Regions from separate parts of the Cognaticolwellia beringensis genome, predicted to be linked through region 3. Evidence: predicted binding sites of a transcription regulator. Region 3 holds the regulator's gene; each other region holds the start of a gene.
What was found. Region 3 encodes FliA, which starts transcription of late flagellar genes. Its sites were predicted from a motif close to CTAAAGNTNNNNNNNNNNNNGCCGATA; they were not measured.

Region 1 (4,220 bases), 160 kb from region 3:
ACATCATGACCATCAATTGGGCCAATATAGTTAAAGCCTAGCTCTTCAAAGAAGGTGCTTGGCACGACCATGCCTTTTAAATGTTCTTCTGCACGACTGGCTAATTCTTTGATCGGTGGAATATTCTTAAGTATGCGTTTACCACCTTCACGGATCCCAGTATATAGGCTTCCTGAAAGCATTTTTGCTAAATGATTGTTTAAAGCACCGACATTTTCTGAAATTGACATTTCGTTATCGTTTAAAATAACCAACATATCTTTTTTGATATCACCAGCGTGATTTAATGCTTCAAATGCCATGCCGGCTGTCATTGCACCATCACCAATTACGGCAACAACTTTGCGATTTTTTGCTTCTTGTTCAGCTGCAACGGCTAAGCCTAAGGCTGCAGAAATTGAGGTGCTTGAGTGACCGACGCTAAGTACGTCGTATTCACTTTCTTCCCGCCATGGAAATGGATGCAAGCCGTCTTTTTGTCGAATAGTGTGCAATTGGTCACGTCGGCCAGTAAGTATTTTGTGCGGGTACGCTTGGTGTCCAACATCCCAAAGCAGGTGGTCAAATGGTGTGTTATAAACGTAATGTAAGGCAACAGTTAATTCAATTGTGCCTAAGCCTGAGGCAAAGTGACCGCTACTTTTACTGACTGAATTTAACAGATAACGTCTTAACTCTTCACTGGTTTTTGTTAATTGCTTTTGATCTAATTTTCGTAAATCATCCGGACAATTGATGTTGGCCAGTAAAGGGTATTTAGCTAGGTTTATAGTCATATTATTCTATTAAATTTTAAAGTTAATTTTTGCGGCTGACAATAAAAGTCGCAAAGTCGGATAAGCTTTGTGTATTGTAGGGCAAAGTGGCTAAAGCTTGAAGCGCTTGTTGATATAAGTTTTCTGCTTTTTCTTGTGCGCCTTGTAAACCTAGTAGTGCAGGGTAAGTACTTTTATTAGCGGCAAGGTCAGAACCTGCTGGTTTCCCAAGTTCTTCTTCAGTCGATGTTATATCAATAATATCATCACGCACTTGGTAAGCTAAGCCCATAAGTTTCGCATATAGGGCTAATTGTTCTTTATCGAACGTTGTTGCCTGATTACTGCACTCGGCAGCCATTTTTACCGAAGCTTCAAGCAAAGCTCCTGTTTTTAAAGAATGTAAGTTTTCTAATTCTGCCAGCGTAATTGCTTGACCGGTTGCGGCTAAATCTAACGCTTGGCCACCGCACATACCTTGATAACCAGCGGCATTGACTAAGTAGCGCAATAAATTAATACGCTTAGCATCAACGGCCTTTGAAAAATCATGATTGGCGATAATATCAAAAGCTAGCGTTTGTAAACTATCACCGGCGAGAATTGCAGTCGCTTCATCAAAAGCTTTATGGCAGGTCGGTTGACCGCGGCGCAAATCATCGTCATCCATTGCAGGTAAGTCGTCATGTAATAGCGAATAAGCATGAATACATTCTATTGCCGCTGCAACACCATCGATATCGCCTTGTTCTGCATCTAATGTTGCGCCAGTGATATACGCCAAATAGGGGCGCATACGTTTGCCACCAATGAGTAAGCCGTAACGCATGGCATCTAATAATTTCTCATCGTTAATGGCTAAGCTTTCGAGTTTTTTACCTAGATAATCATTAATGCGAGTTTGTACATCATCAATATATGCAAGTTTATTCACTGCTGTTTGTCTCGTTGGTATTAAATTTTTCTAACTGGGCTTGGCCGTTTTTTTCTAGCAAAATATTAATTTGCTGTTCGGCACCTTTAAGCTTTTCTTGGTTGTGTTGGCTCAGATGTAGGCCACGTTCAAATAAAGCCATTGAGTCTTCAAGATTAAGATCCCCTTGCTCTAAATTTTGTACAATTGTTTCTAATTCAACTAATGATTCTTCAAAGCTTAAATTTTCAATTTTTTTTCTGGCCATGGACTTTTTTTAGCGTGATATGAACTCTAGGCGCAAACTTACCTTAGCTGGGGCGCTGGGTCAATTAATGATGAATTTTTGCTGATATAGGCAGTATTCCTATTATCTTCTTAAGTTATTGACAATATGGGCGATAATAGAGCTATAACTAAAAATATAAGTATTCGCGTAAGACCTATTCATCAGGTATTATCAGAATAGTAATAGCAACAGAGCTAAGTAAGTGAACAATTGAAAGTAATATAAATATTCAAGATTAAGGCGTTTGATTGAGCAATAGCGGGCTATTGGGATTGAAAGTAACGCAGATGTTGGAGCTTTAAGTTACCTTGAAATGTTCAATTATTTATTTGAGTTGGTATCAGTATATCTAAGAAAATTTATCGGAGGCATTTGTGGATTTAGCAACGTTAATAGGCATAGTCGGTGCAATAGGGTTACTGGTTATGGCGATGTTACTCGCTGGTGACATTGGCATGTTTATAGATGCTCAGTCGGTGATCATTGTATTTGGTGGCTCAATTTTTGTTGTCTTATCCAATTATAATTTAGGCCAGTTTTTCGGGATCGGGAAAATTATCGGCAAATCCTTCATGTTTAAATTAGAAAAGCCTGAAGAGTTAATTGAAAAATCAGTTGAAATGGCAGACGCAGCTCGCAAGGGGGGATTTTTAGCCTTAGAAGAAGCTGAAATTTCTAATGCCTTTATGCAAAAGGGTGTCGACATGTTAGTTGATGGTCATGATGCGGATGTCGTAAGAGCGACCATGCAAAAAGATATTGATCTTACGACCGAACGTCATGAAACGGGTTCTAATATGATGATGGCATTAGCCGACGTTGCACCCGCTATGGGTATGATAGGTACGCTGATTGGTTTGGTTGCTATGTTATCCAATATGGACGACCCTAAAGCGATTGGACCCGCAATGGCGGTTGCACTATTAACCACGTTATACGGCGCGTTTTTAGCTAACGTTATTGCGATACCTATCGCGAATAAATTAAAGCTACGTTTGGCAGAAGAAAAAATGAATCAAGAATTAGTGCTTGATGCAGTTTTAGGTATTCAAGATGGCCAAAACCCGCGTGTTATTGAAGGTTTATTGAAGAACTACCTTGCTGAAGGTAAGCGAGTTGTTGATACCACCGAAGAGTAGCGGGAGTAAATTATGGCAGATAAATGTAAATGTCCACCCCCAGGGCTACCAGCATGGATGGGAACATTCGCCGATTTAATGTCGCTGTTGATGTGTTTTTTCGTCTTACTTTTATCATTTTCAGAAATGGACGTTCTAAAGTTCAAGCAAATTGCTGGCTCAATGAAGTTTGCTTTTGGCGTGCAAAACAAAATAGAAGTGAAAGATATTCCTAAAGGTACCAGTATTATCGCTCAGGAGTTTCGTCCCGGTAAACCTGAGCCAACGCCTATTGAAGTTATTCAGCAACAAACGATGGAAATGACCCAACAAATGTTGGAGTTTCAAGCGGGTGATGAAACCGAAGCTGGGGGGCGTCAAGAGCAGCGTGGCGCTGAGCGAGGTGGTCAATCACAAAGTACCGCAGATGAAATGGCAGAACAAGCAATACAGCAAGCAAAAGAAGAGCTAGAGCAAGCGTCACAAGAAGAAGTGAACGAGCTAGTGAAAAAAATTGCAGAACAATTAGAAAAGCAAATACAAGACGGTGCAATCGAACTAGAGTCACTGGGCCAGCAAGTTATTATTAGAATACGCGAAAACGGTTCATTTCCATCAGGTTCGGCATTCTTACAGCCGCAATTTAAGCCTATTATGCGAGAAATTGGTTTGTTATTAAACACAGTCCCGGGTGAAATAATGATCTCTGGTAATACCGATAATCAAGGTATCAGCTCTGAGCTATTTACCTCTAATTGGGACTTATCAAGTAAACGTGCAGTAGCTATAGCACATGAAATTATTAAAGTACCTGGGTTTGATCAATCACGTTTGCTTGTTGTAGGTCATGCAGATACGCGACCCTTGGTGCCTAATAATAATCGCCTAAATCGCCGTCGTAATCGTCGTGTTGAAATTGCGATTAATCAAGGAAAAGCGAAAGAAACAGAACCCATTTCCATCCGTTAACTATAATTAATGGCCTTGCAGTGAAGCAAGCTTAAGTGAGGAGTACAAATGATGTACTCCTTTTTTTATGGCTGTGCTTAATATATAATGCGCGCCATTCTAGGTGTGGGTATTATTGTTAATGAAATTTATTGTTAAGTTACAGGCTGAAATTACGATTAAAAGCCGTCCGGTGC
Region 2 (4,220 bases), 260 kb from region 3:
AAAGTAGTCATTCACAAGACCAATATCTTATTAATTACTTGATGAATTTTGGATTACGCTTTTGTTTGTATTATGCCTTTATTTGAATTGCTGACGCTTGAATTTTATCGAAAAATCATGATACTAAGGCTTCCACTTGTAATCTATGGTAAGTAAATGACTGTAAAAATTTCTCCGTGTAAATTGTTTCAAATGTGCTCAATTGTTGTGCTATTTATTGCTGTTAATGTGTCGTTCACCGTGCAGGCACAATTAACACCCTGGCAAAGAATAGATATAGCTAAAAAGGCGTCGTTGCGTGGCAGTGCAGTGTATCAAAATTCACTTTGGATCACCGGCAGTGAAAATACGGTTTATGTTAGCCAAGACGCGGGTAAAACTTGGCTAGATCGCTCGGTAGTTGCAGATAATAATACCGACTTTCGTGATATCGCATTATTCGATAATAACACCGCTATTGTAATGGGTGTTGGAGAAGGCGAGCAATCTGTTTTATATAAAACAATAGACGCAGGCATAACTTGGCAATTACTACTACAGAATGAAGATGCTAAGGGCTTTTATGATTCCATCGCCTTTTGGGATAATACCATGGGTTTATTATTGGGCGATCCCGTTGACGGTTTCTATGTTATTAAAAAGACCGAAGACGCGGGCAAAACATGGCGAAGAATCGCGCGGTTAAAACTACCTAAAATATTACCCAAAGAAGCCGCTTTTGCCGCTAGTGGTAATACGCTTATTACGGGTGAAAATGGTCAAGCTTGGTTAACTACGGGTGGCTTTTCAGCTTCGGTTTATTACAGCAGTGATTGGGGAGAAAGTTGGCAAAGACAAAGTGTACCACTTTTTCAACAAACACAAACCGCAGGCGGTTATGCATTAGCTTTGAACAATCAACAGCAGGTTTTTGTGCTAGGTGGAGATTATCTACAGAGACCCGCAAGTTACGCCAATATTGCCACTTTTGTAGCTAAGCAATGGCGGCCAATTGATGCGGGGCAACGGGGTTTACTTACCGCAATGAGCTGTAGCGATAATATCTGTATTGCCAGTGGTAAAACTGGCAGTGATATTTCTACTGATGGCGGTCAACATTGGCAAGCGTTTGACGATACATCTGCCGATAAAGACGACCAGGGTTTTTATACCATAGCTAGTGGTAATGGATTGTTTTTAGCTGCCGGAGCACAAGGAAAAGTCGCCATCTATCGCACTAGTCATTGAGAGTAGCTGAAAACCCTTTAACTTTATGCTTAACTTTATGCTTAGCTTTATTCTAAAATAGGCTATGAAATGGGTTATATTTATCTTGAGAAAACTTTACCAGCCGATGGTGCTAAGCCAGCTTATAATTTCTGTTGTTAAGGTGTTTTTAGGGTAGTAACCGGTAACTTGATTGCTTAATTGCTTTTGTCGGTAATAAACTTTCAATGCTCTTTTAGCGGCATTTTTTCTTATATTTGCATTCGCAATGACTAATCGATGATCGCGCTTTAAATATAAATCAAGTATGGGATAATCTGTTGCTGCCAATTGCTGCGCTATTTTATCGCTTGCTGGTATTGTCGGCATATAGCTACTGAGCATAACAAATGCAGCGGGTGCACCCACTAACGCTTGTTGATAAATATCGAGCAATACTGCGCTATGATTACCTTCTGCAACAACAATAATGACGCCAGGATAACTTTTAGCTTTCTCAATGAGCGCTAGCATAATATCGGCTAATTTTTTGCCATAGCTTGTTAAAGTTTCGATATCTTCCGTGCTGCGTTCTTGCACCATTAATGCTTGTGATGGGTAGTTTTCTGGTTTACTCGGAGGGTGTAAGGTAATGGTTGTCCAGCCATGCTGTGGCATATTCTTACGTAGCTGATTTAGTGCGTTAGGTGTTGCTATACTTTGTTGCCAATCAGGAATTAACAGCAGAGTACCTTTGTTAATTGCCGTGGTGTGTGCATTAACCGCCGTCAGATAATTTTCAGAATCAACAACTATTGAACTGATTTTCTCTTGCGATAAGTAGTGTTTAATATCTTGTTGTTGCTGTTCAAACGAATTAACAGGTGGGTTGATGATGACGTGGTGTTGATGTTCATCTTCTGCTTCCGTGCCTTTTATGGACTCAACTTCAGTGTTTTCAACCTCAACCTCAGGTTCTGTGCTTTTAGTCGCTTCTGATCCCTTTTTAGTCGTGTTCTCAGTTTTCTCTACTGTTTTTAGTGGCTCTTGTACTTCTTGAAAAGGGTCAAAGGCCAATGATTGAGAGCTATTAACCAGTAGGATCGATGTCGCTAATATAATGAAACTAAATAATGGTTTTATTTTCAAACGCATAAAGTAACTTTCCTCTGACAGATAATTGATTAACAGGGTGGCGCTACCAAACGCGTACTGTCTATAGTATCGACGTAAGCGAAATTTTCTTTAATTAACCTCAGTAACTTTTGGTGTTAATCAAAGGGGCAGGCTTTTGTAAATGTTAATGTTTGCGCAGAAACTGGATGCGTTATTTGTAGCATTTTGGCATGTAATTGCAAGCGATTACTCATTGTTAATGCTTGCTCGTGGGCATAAAGTCGATCGCCAAGTATTGGATGACCAAGAGAAAGCATATGGACCCGTAATTGGTGAGAGCGTCCTGTTACCGGTGTCAATTCAACTAATGTCGTTATTTTTTTATCGTTGTTTTCGCGATAACTTAAAACCTTGTAATGGGTTAGTGCGGCTTTGCCATTTTCATGATCTACTTTTTGCTTTGGCCTATTTGGCCAGTCACAAATTAACGGTTGTTCAACAGAGCCCTGAGCTTTTTCAATTTTACCAAAGACCCGAGCAATGTAACTTTTTTGCGTTAAGCGCTTTTCAAATTGACGGCTAATTGCAACATGGGCAGGTTTATTCAGTGCCATTAAAATAATGCCAGATGTTGCCATATCTAAGCGATGAACCACGGTTGCCGTAGGCAGCACTTTTAGCACTCTATTTTGTAAACAGTCTTGATGTTCAGGCAAGCGACCGGGTACCGTCAATAGCCCGCTAGGTTTATTGAGGACAACCATATCGTTATCTTGATAAACAATATCAAGGTAAGGACTCATTGGAGGCTGATAAATAAAATCAGGGTTAGCACCCATTTTAAGGTATTCCTTTTGAGCTTGCGTGAAACAAAAAGGCTACACAATATGCGTAGCCTTACTATCTTTTGTCATCAGTCGTTAGTGCGACATAGCCTAGTTGCTGACAACAATTAACCGCACAGCTTCAAACTGAATTTGTGCTTTTTCAATATATTCAGCTAAGGCATTTTTTTGCATCAAAATAAAGTCAATTTCTTGCTGACGCACACTTGGGTTTATTGCTTTTAGCGCCGTTAAACGTTGATGTTCTTCATCCATGGCTACTTGCATACCAGCAAGCGCTTTTGCTTGGATAGAAGAAATTTGCGCATCGGCATGTGCTTCTGCTTTGGCAACTAACGGAGCCACTTGGCTTCTTAATGCTTTAACTAATTGCAGTGCCACTTGTTTTTTCACCGGTGACAGTTGTTGATCTAATACTGTTTCGCTAACTTTATCGGCAAGGTTGTTACCATTTTTATCAACTAATATGCGAATAGGTGTAGTAGGCAAGTAACGGCCCAGTTGCAAATTGCTCGGAGCAATAGCTTCTAAGGTGAAAATACACTCTAAGAAAAATGTACCAGCTGGCAGTGCCGGGTTTTTCAATAGGCCAATACTTGAGTTACCTATTTCATCAGACAGGACAAGGTCCATAGCACCACGTACCATAGGATGATCCCAGGTAATAAGTTGGTAGTTTTCAACTGCTAGTGCGGTATGACGGTTAAAAGTAATCGTTGTACCGTCTTCAGGTAAGCAAGGGAAGTTAGTACACAACATATGCTCAGAAGGTTGCAGAGCAATGGCATTATCGGCTTTATCATCTTGTTGAATGCCAAAAACATCCAATAACTGAAACATAAATTGTGGTAAATGAATTTGTTGATCTAACTTTTCAATTTTTTCAACTAAGGCATGTGCTTTACCTTGGCCCGAAGAGTGCAACTCAAGCAATTTATCTCGGCCTGATTCAAGGTCTTGTTTGATCGTTAAATGTTTCTCATGACTTTGCTTGATCAACGTTTCCGCTTCATTAGAATCCCAACTGGCGCTAAGTGCTAAATCAAACAATTTTTCACCAAAGGCGTTAAAAAC
Region 3 (4,220 bases):
AAAATCCTGAAGAATTTCCTCATCTTGTTCAAATGACATTTAGTAACTCCTATTAAAAACCTAAACTTGATAATAAATCGTCAACGTCGCCTTGATTCGAAACAACATCGTTTCGAGTTTGGCTGTTCATGATTGGGCCTTCGACTAAGTTCTCACCCACTTTGGGTAGGTGATTCGGTTTATTTTGTTCCGATGAAATGCCAAACGCAGTCAACATGCTTATTAAGCTGACTTCAACCTCGCGCACTAAATCAATGACCTTGCGAATGACTTGACCGGTAAGGTCTTGAAAGTCTTGCGCCATCAAAACGTCGGTCATTAAGCGGTGAATTTTATTTGAATCTTTTTCGGTTGTTTTCAGTAGCCCGTCGATATCTATACATAAAGCCTTGAACTCACTGATATTAAGCTCATTGTGCATTAGTTTCTGCCACAGTGGTTTCACGCTACTTATTTGTTGTTGAATTTGATCAACAACCGGAAAAATAGCTTCAACCGCATCCATAGTTTTATTCGCTGCTTCTTCCGTGCGGCTAATAACAAAATTTAACCTTTCTTTTGCATCTGGGATTTCAGCATTAGCTAAGTCACTCAAACGTGAGTCAATTTGAAAATTATTCAAAGAGTCATGCAATTGACGGGTTAACTTGCCTATTTCTGCAAACAGCTCAGAATTAATCGGACTTTGAATTTCTGCGATTAACTCATCAGCTTTATCTTGTTGATCATTTTCAATATATTCGACCAACAATTTAGCTTGCTCTAATGAAACATGGACACTGGTATTTTTACTCATATGACGGCCTTGCGAAATAAAAATTGATGACTAACCAAGTCGTTCGAAAATTTTATCAAGCTTAGTGTTTAATGTTGCAGCAGTAAATGGTTTTACGATATAGCCATTAACGCCAGCTTGTGCCGCCATGATAATTTGTTCTTTCTTCGCTTCAGCCGTTACCATCAAGACCGGAATATGAGATAAATTACTATCAGCTCTAATCGCTTTAAGTAAATCAATGCCTTGCATACCCGGCATATTCCAATCAGTAACAACAAAGTCAAAATTACCATCTTTAAGCATCGGCAATGCCGTATTACCATCATCTGCTTCTGAAATATTGGTAAAGCCTAAGTCACGTAACAAGTTTTTGATTATTCGTCTCATTGTTGAGAAATCGTCAACAACAAGTACTTTCATATTTTTATCCAAGACACCCTCCGGTGAGAACATTTAAAATTCTACGATATTATTATTCTACTTAACTTTGCCAAGATTGCATACGAGCTTTTAATCGATGCATCGCTTGACTGTGTATTTGGCTTACCCGAGATTCGCTCACATCAAGTACTTGACCTATTTCTCTAAGGTTAAGCTCTTCATCGTAATACAATGACAGTACTAAAGCTTCTCGCTCTGGTAAAGAGGAAATACATTCTGCCAGTGATTTTTTAAAGAAACTATGTTCAATATTAGCATAAGGTTCATCTTGATGATGGCTGTGGGCGACTTCAATAACATCTTTGCTGACACCTAGATCATCAATGCCAAGTATTTTTCCTGAACTGACTTCATTTAGTATCTGATGATATTCATTTATGGTGATATCAAGTTTTTCTGCCACTTCAACATCGCTAACATCGCGCCCATGTTCAGCTTCTAAGTTCTTTATGGCTTCGCTGATCATGCGACTATTTTTATGGACTGAGCGGGGAACCCAGTCACCACGACGAATTTCATCAAGCATGGCGCCACGAATACGAATGCCAGCAAAAGTTTCAAAACTAGCACCTTTGCTATTATCAAAATTATTGGACGCTTCAAGTAAACCTATCATGCCAGATTGAATAAGATCATCAACGATAACACTGGCAGGTAATCGGGCAAGTAAATGATAAGCAATGCGCTTCACAAGCACAGTGTGTTGCTCCAACAGAACCGATTTATCAACACTATAAGTATGTACTTTTACCACTATAGCTCACTTATTTGTTGGTTAATGTTCTAGCAATTGCTCAATAAAAAATTCTAAATGCCCTGACGCTTGCTTCGGCATTGGCCAGCTAATAATATTTTTGGCAAGCGATTTAAAGCCGATTGAAGCTGGTGAATCTGGATATGCTTCGACAATTGCTTGTTGTTTTCTAACCGATTTACGAATATTTTCATCATAAGGGATAACCGCGACAAGCTCTAAAGTAACATCTAAAAATCTATCGGTAACTTTAGAGAGTTTAGCGAATAAGTTTTGGCCCTCTTTCGGGCTGCGCACCATATTTGCCACAACTTTAAACTTGAATAAGCCGTGATCTCTGCTGAGCAGTTTCATTAAGGCATAACAGTCGGTAATTGAGGTGGGTTCATCGCACACAACTAATAAAACATCTTGTGATGCTCGGCAAAAACTTAAGACCATATCGGAGATACCAGCGGCTGTATCAACAATTAAAATATCGAATTTAGTTTGCATATCACTAAAAGCACGAATCAGCCCAGCATGCTCCGATGGGGTTAAATCTACCATCGATTGTGTGCCCGACGTGGCCGGAATAATATTAATACCCGCGGGACCTTGGATAATAATATCATCAAGTTCACATTCGCCGGATAACACATGAGACAAGTTACGTTGTACGCGCAATCCTAGCATGACATCAACATTCGCTAATCCTAAGTCGGCATCAAGCACTAAAACGCTCTTACCTAATTTAGCTAAGGAAATTGCGGTATTTAACGAGACATTGGTTTTACCAACGCCACCTTTACCGCCAGAAACTGCTATGACTTTTATAAGTTGGGGATCTTGCATTTTTCTTAAGCCGCTCGCTTGATCTATCATCTAAGTAACTTCTCTATATAATACCAATTGAAATAAATATTCAATGGATATAACTGCTCTGCCTATTGTAAAGTGACTATACTGCTACGGCTGATACAGGTGTCCGCCAGGAAACAGTTCCTGAGCTTTGAGACTTAATTGCCATTCTATCTGCAAGCGTAACCAATTTCTCAGCATTTGCAACCTTAATATCTTCCGGAACCCTTTGTCCATCAGTAAGATAGCCAATAGCTAAACCATTTTGTAGTGACGTGGTTATAATTTCACCAACACTCAAGCTTTCATCTAATTTCGTATAAATACAGCCTGCCAATGGAATTCGCTTAAAACGCTCAACATTTTCTTGCATTACACGCTGTTGCGTATTGGCTGCTAACACTAAGTAATTGCGAATTCTAACACGAGCATTCGAGATTAAGGTAGTCAAATGCTCTGTTAGGCGCATATCTCTTTGCCCCATGCCAGCAGTGTCTATCAAAATTAATTTCTTTTGTGCAAACTGCTGTAATAGGCTATCTAACTCATTGCCGTCGTTAGCAAGCTTAACTTGGCAACCAATAATGCGACCGTAAGTGGCAAGTTGCTCAAAGCCAGCAATTCGATAGCTATCAGTTGAAATTAATACCACTTGGTCAGCGCCGTGAATTTGTGAAAATCGAGCGGCTAACTTCGCAATAGTCGTGGTTTTACCAACACCTGTTGGGCCCACTAGAGAAACAACACCACCACGTTGAATAATGTCATTGTTAGTCGTGTTTAATTGTTGCGCTATTATGTGTTTTGCTTGCTGCCATGCATCTTGTTCATTGGTACTAGCCGGAACGTAACCAGCAATTTGATCGGCAATTTGTTCATTAAGGCCCATGGCCATTAACTTATTAACTAAGACTGCGCGCATTGGATCTTTCTGTGCCATATCTTGCCACATTAAGCCCGACATTTGATGTTCTAACAGCTGGCGAATTGAAGACATTTCTTTTTGCATGCGGTCAAATTCACTGCTATTTATTTGACGTTCGCCATGAGAGCTCATTTTCTCAGAAGCCGCCATTGATTGATCAATCGCGTCATGGAAGTTTATATTATTTGATTCATTTTGAGCGCCACTAGGTTGCTGATTAACAGCGCCCTCAGGCGTTTCCAATTCCGTAGTTTGCTCTAAACGCGTGGTGAAATTTTTAAATTGTTGCTCAATATCTTGTGGTACACCACCCTGCTTAGCATTAGCTCGCGGGTTAACTTTTGTCGATGAGTTTTCTATTTGACTATTAAATGCACGGGTTGCAGGTGCTTTATCATAGCCATTTTGCTGTACTTGTCGGCTAAGTAAGGCGGCTAAACTGTCTGCGGGTACGTTTGCAGCTTGTTCAACTGGCTTAGGTG
Region 4 (4,220 bases), 500 kb from region 3:
AATGCAGCGTAACAAAGTAGGAGCAAGTTAATGTCAGATAGTAAATTGTCAGTTAAGAAGATATTACTCGTTGAGGATGATCGCCAGTTGTCGGATTTAGTCGCTGAGTTTTTAGAAAGTGAAGGCTATCACGTTAAGCAAGAATTCAGAGGAGATACGGTCGAAAAACGAGTTGATAAATTCGTGCCAGACTTAATAATTTTAGACATTATGCTACCGGGTAAAGATGGTTTTGCGGTATGTAAAGACTTACGACCTGGCTACAAAGGCCCGATTTTAATGCTTACAGCGAAAGGTACTGACTTTGATCAAGTACTAGGTTTAGAAATTGGTGCTGATGACTATGTCATTAAGCCAGTAGAGCCAAGAGTACTATTAGCGCGTGTAAATGCGCTATTACGCCGTGGTCAACTGCCTTCTGAAGGTAAAGAAAACGCTGAAATTGATTGTGGAGAACTACATATTAGCCGTGGCTCTAGACAAGTGACATTGCATGGAAAAAATGTAGACCTTACTAGCCAAGAATTTGATTTACTTTGGTTATTAGCTAGTCGCTCAGGCGAAGTACAAAATCGTGATTATATTTATAAAGCGGTTGTTGGTCGTGAGTACGATGGCATGGATAGAAGTGTTGATGTTCGTATATCGCGCTTACGTAAAAAATTGCATGATAGTAATGAAACACCTTTTCGTATTAAAACCATCTGGGGACAAGGTTATCTATTTGTTCCAGATGCGTGGAGTTAATCATTATTACATTGTGTAAGCTGATGGGCTGCTACGCCATCTCATCAGTAATTCTCCTCTCTTTTTAGGCATTTTGATGAAACTTGGTCGCTCATTCTTCAGCTTATATTTTCTTATTATCTCTATTTTTATCGTATTCTCCTGGATGCTAGATGAAGTGTGGAGTTCATATCTTGAACAAGATATTGAATCCTATACTGGCTATAAAAGCATGTTGTTATCGCTTTCTAATTATTTAGAAAAACATCCAGAAAATGAATGGCAAGAGATAATATCTGGTGCTGCAAAGCAATGGCAGTTACCGTTAAAGTTAATGTCAGAGCAACAAGAAAAAATAATTAGCCATCAACGTAATGACGTTATTAAAGAAGATAATACCCATATATATTATGATAATGACGCCGTAGAAATTCATCACAGAATTAACAGTGCTGGCACGGTGATTGTTTTAGGACCAGCTAAAATGCCTACTAGGCCTAGAGTAGAAGCATTAATTCGCGTTATTCTGTTAGCATGTTTAGCTTGTATATTGTTTTTTTGGTTACGGCCTCTATCTCGTGACTTGGATCAATTAAGAAAAACAGCCATCGACTTTGGTCAAGAAAGTTTTGATGTTGTAGCACCCAAAGCAAGTTCTAAGATGACTGAGCCCATGGTAACTGCATTTAATACTATGGCCAGTAGAATCAAGCGTTTAATTGATGCTCATAAAGAGTTATCAACTGCGGTTGCACATGAATTACGTACCCCTTTGGCGCGCACTAAATTTGCCTTGCAAATGTTAGGCTGCACCGATGATAAAGCTAAACAAGAAAAATATCGCACCGCTATTAGCAAAGATATTTGTGAGTTAGAGCAATTAATTAATGAAATGTTGATTTATGCTAGTTTCGATAGTGACAGACCAGAACTGAACTTCAATGAAGAGTCATTGGTTGAAATTGTTGAAAAGCAGGTCAGTAATTATCAACAATTTGATCAAAATTTTAATATTATTAATATGCTTGGAGATGTTAGCGTTCAGGCTGACCGTCAATTTATCGGACGAGCTTTAAATAATTACATTTCAAATGCTATAAAATACGGTAAAGGTGAAATAGACATCACCATCATGCAAAAAGATGATCACTGTCAAATAAAAGTTACTGATAATGGTGAAGGAGTGTCTGATGACTTTAAATGTACTATATTTGACGCTTTTTCTCGCGGTGATACATCTCGTAACCGAGAAACAGGTGGCTTTGGTTTAGGTCTAGCCATTGTATGCCGGATTATGGAATGGCATGGCGGTAGTGCTTCCGTTGTTGACAGTGAACATGGCGGAGCGACTTTTATATTAAGTTGGCCAATTAAGCATGTTATTGCTTAGTGCACAAAAATTGTCCAACAGATTGTAATTATTGTAAAAATTAATTATTAGTTATCTGAAATATTAAAGTAATTTATTACGCTGCCGATAGTAATATTATCAGCAGTAAAACAGTAGATTATTTTGACACTAGACGCTTTATCAAACGACATACTTGTTCATGAACTTCAGTTAGGCGAGCAGCTTAGCGAAAGTGTTCAACATGATCGTCGTGCTGATTTTTCTCTTCTACTCGCTATGCTAACAGACGATGTTAGAGCGCATAGCCAATTCAAGTTACCACTTTCACAAACTGCTGAAAAAATCACGACATCAGCGCAACTACGAAAATATTTTCAATTACCCAAAGAAGCGCCTATCGCGTTAAATAACGTTGAAGATATAAGTATGTATAATCAGGCCAGCTTAATAGAATTACAGCAGTTAGAACATCTACGGTTAACTAACTCGCTTAACCCTAAACCTTTAGTATTTCGTGACGATGCCAAACATATAAGTCAGTCTGTTATGACTAATACAAGTTTGTATTGCCAACAAAAACACCAAGATAAATCAATTGAAAAAACACAACAAAGGGCTGATTTTAATGCTCAGGCTTGGTTAGCTGCAGTACAAACAACGATTGTGAAAGCGCCATTAATGAATGCTGTTGCCTAAAAATTCTTTGCACAACATTGCTTAAACTTTTTATTACTGCCACAAAAACAAAGTTCATTTCTTTTGGGCTTATTACACAATTTGCTATCTGAGACATCACCATCAAGATATCGCCACTTACCATCTTCCATCACAAAATTAGATATTTCTCGCATTTGCCAAATTTGACCGTTGTGCTGATAAAAGGCGGAAAACTCTACTTGAGCATTCTCATTGCGAGCTAAATTTTTTTGATGATCACTGGCATAGTGAATAATTAACTTTAACCATGTTGTTTGTGCAGCCCATTGTGCAATATCTTCAACTGATTGCTCAACTTGGCTAGACTTTGCATAAGTGAGGTAAATATACTCTGCTTGTTTACTTGCATAGGCAGAGTAGCGTGAACGCATTAGTTGTTCGGGGGAATTAACGGGTTTACTTGCCATTACAAATGGTTGGCAACATTCAGTATAGGCTTGTTCTGAGCCGCATGGACATAACATGTAAATAGGCTATTGCTATTAAAATTTTAGCTAGTTTATCATGACCACCAGTATGGTTTAATCATTTATAGCTTTTTCAGGCCTTTTTTTTGCCCTATTGATAACCGCAATGCGGATACTATTAATATCTACAGATTAACCTATTGCTAGCATACTCCCATTGAACTAATTTAGTGAATTAATGAAGTTGCTTGGTTTGTTGAGAATCTGTTTTTTGTAATAAAATACAGTGGGTTTTTCCTAAAGCAGCACAACGCGATATTTCTCTTAGTTGAGCTTCATTATAATTAGTATCTGACAAAATCATCGCTGAACAAGTACCCTTTAATAACGTATTTTTAATATGCTCTAGGCTGACATTAACCTTATTTGCATTAACTCTTAGTATTTTTTCAGGATTAATTTTACCCATACTAGAGAGTTGTTCTAGTGAATTGTTTTCAGGATTAATCATTAAAATCCATTTGTTATCATCATGATGATTTTGACAAATATCTTGGTATTTTTCAGATAAGTCATAAGGACTATTCACAGGTACTATATTACACCATGTAGAAGATAAACTTATTTCACGCGGACTTTCTACAGCGTTATTTATAGCTAAGCTACTGTTATTTAGTTCTAAATCTATTTTATTGATGTTAATCATAGTACCAACCTCGATATACTGTATAAACATACAGTATATCGATTGAGCTGTTATTTCAAGTATTATTTGATCTATTTCTGTTGCATGTGATTTATATTTATCCCACTCGTTATTCTGCGTCAAAAATTTTATTACAGCGTTATTAATTAAAGAATAACCTGTTTAGCGCTGTTTCCTTCGTCTAGAGTCGACCTAGCTAATAAATGGTATTACAGCCATATTCTAAAATTGACTAGTGTTAGGGATAAAGGGAATACATAATTTGTTATAAGACAAAAAGACAATTAGATATTCAGCGTTAAATTTCTTCAAT

Region 1: the regulator FliA is predicted to act here: its motif matches at 2,046-2,072, upstream of pomA (flagellar motor protein PomA).
Region 2: the regulator FliA is predicted to act here: its motif matches at 2,408-2,434, upstream of B5D82_RS00575 (DUF3530 family protein).
Region 4: the regulator FliA is predicted to act here: its motif matches at 2,180-2,206, upstream of B5D82_RS19200 (VC2046/SO_2500 family protein).

The regions. Positions count from the first base shown of each region.
Region 1 covers NZ_CP020465.1:236,657-240,876, forward strand. The annotation lists gene dxs (1-deoxy-D-xylulose-5-phosphate synthase) at 1-776, opposite strand, end outside; gene ispA ((2E,6E)-farnesyl diphosphate synthase) at 799-1,689, opposite strand; gene xseB (exodeoxyribonuclease VII small subunit) at 1,682-1,936, opposite strand; gene pomA (flagellar motor protein PomA) at 2,332-3,096, shown strand; gene B5D82_RS00990 (flagellar motor protein MotB) at 3,109-4,044, shown strand; gene thiI (tRNA uracil 4-sulfurtransferase ThiI) at 4,166-4,220, shown strand, end outside.
Region 2 covers NZ_CP020465.1:137,435-141,654, forward strand. The annotation lists gene B5D82_RS00565 (YacL family protein) at 1-7, shown strand, start outside; gene B5D82_RS00570 (WD40/YVTN/BNR-like repeat-containing protein) at 157-1,227, shown strand; gene B5D82_RS00575 (DUF3530 family protein) at 1,324-2,340, opposite strand; gene rluA (bifunctional tRNA pseudouridine(32) synthase/23S rRNA pseudouridine(746) synthase RluA) at 2,457-3,140, opposite strand; gene rapA (RNA polymerase-associated protein RapA) at 3,237-4,220, opposite strand, start outside.
Region 3 covers NZ_CP020465.1:398,013-402,232, reverse strand. The annotation lists gene B5D82_RS01705 (chemotaxis protein CheA) at 1-39, opposite strand, end outside; gene B5D82_RS01700 (protein phosphatase CheZ) at 53-796, opposite strand; gene cheY (chemotaxis response regulator CheY) at 827-1,210, opposite strand; gene B5D82_RS01690 (RNA polymerase sigma factor FliA) at 1,260-1,973, opposite strand; gene B5D82_RS01685 (MinD/ParA family protein) at 1,995-2,837, opposite strand; gene flhF (flagellar biosynthesis GTPase FlhF) at 2,914-4,220, opposite strand, start outside.
Region 4 covers NZ_CP020465.1:4,559,349-4,563,568, reverse strand. The annotation lists gene B5D82_RS19210 (response regulator) at 31-747, shown strand; gene B5D82_RS19205 (ATP-binding protein) at 824-2,116, shown strand; gene B5D82_RS19200 (VC2046/SO_2500 family protein) at 2,240-2,773, shown strand; gene B5D82_RS19195 (YchJ family protein) at 2,770-3,258, opposite strand; gene B5D82_RS19190 (hypothetical protein) at 3,437-3,907, opposite strand.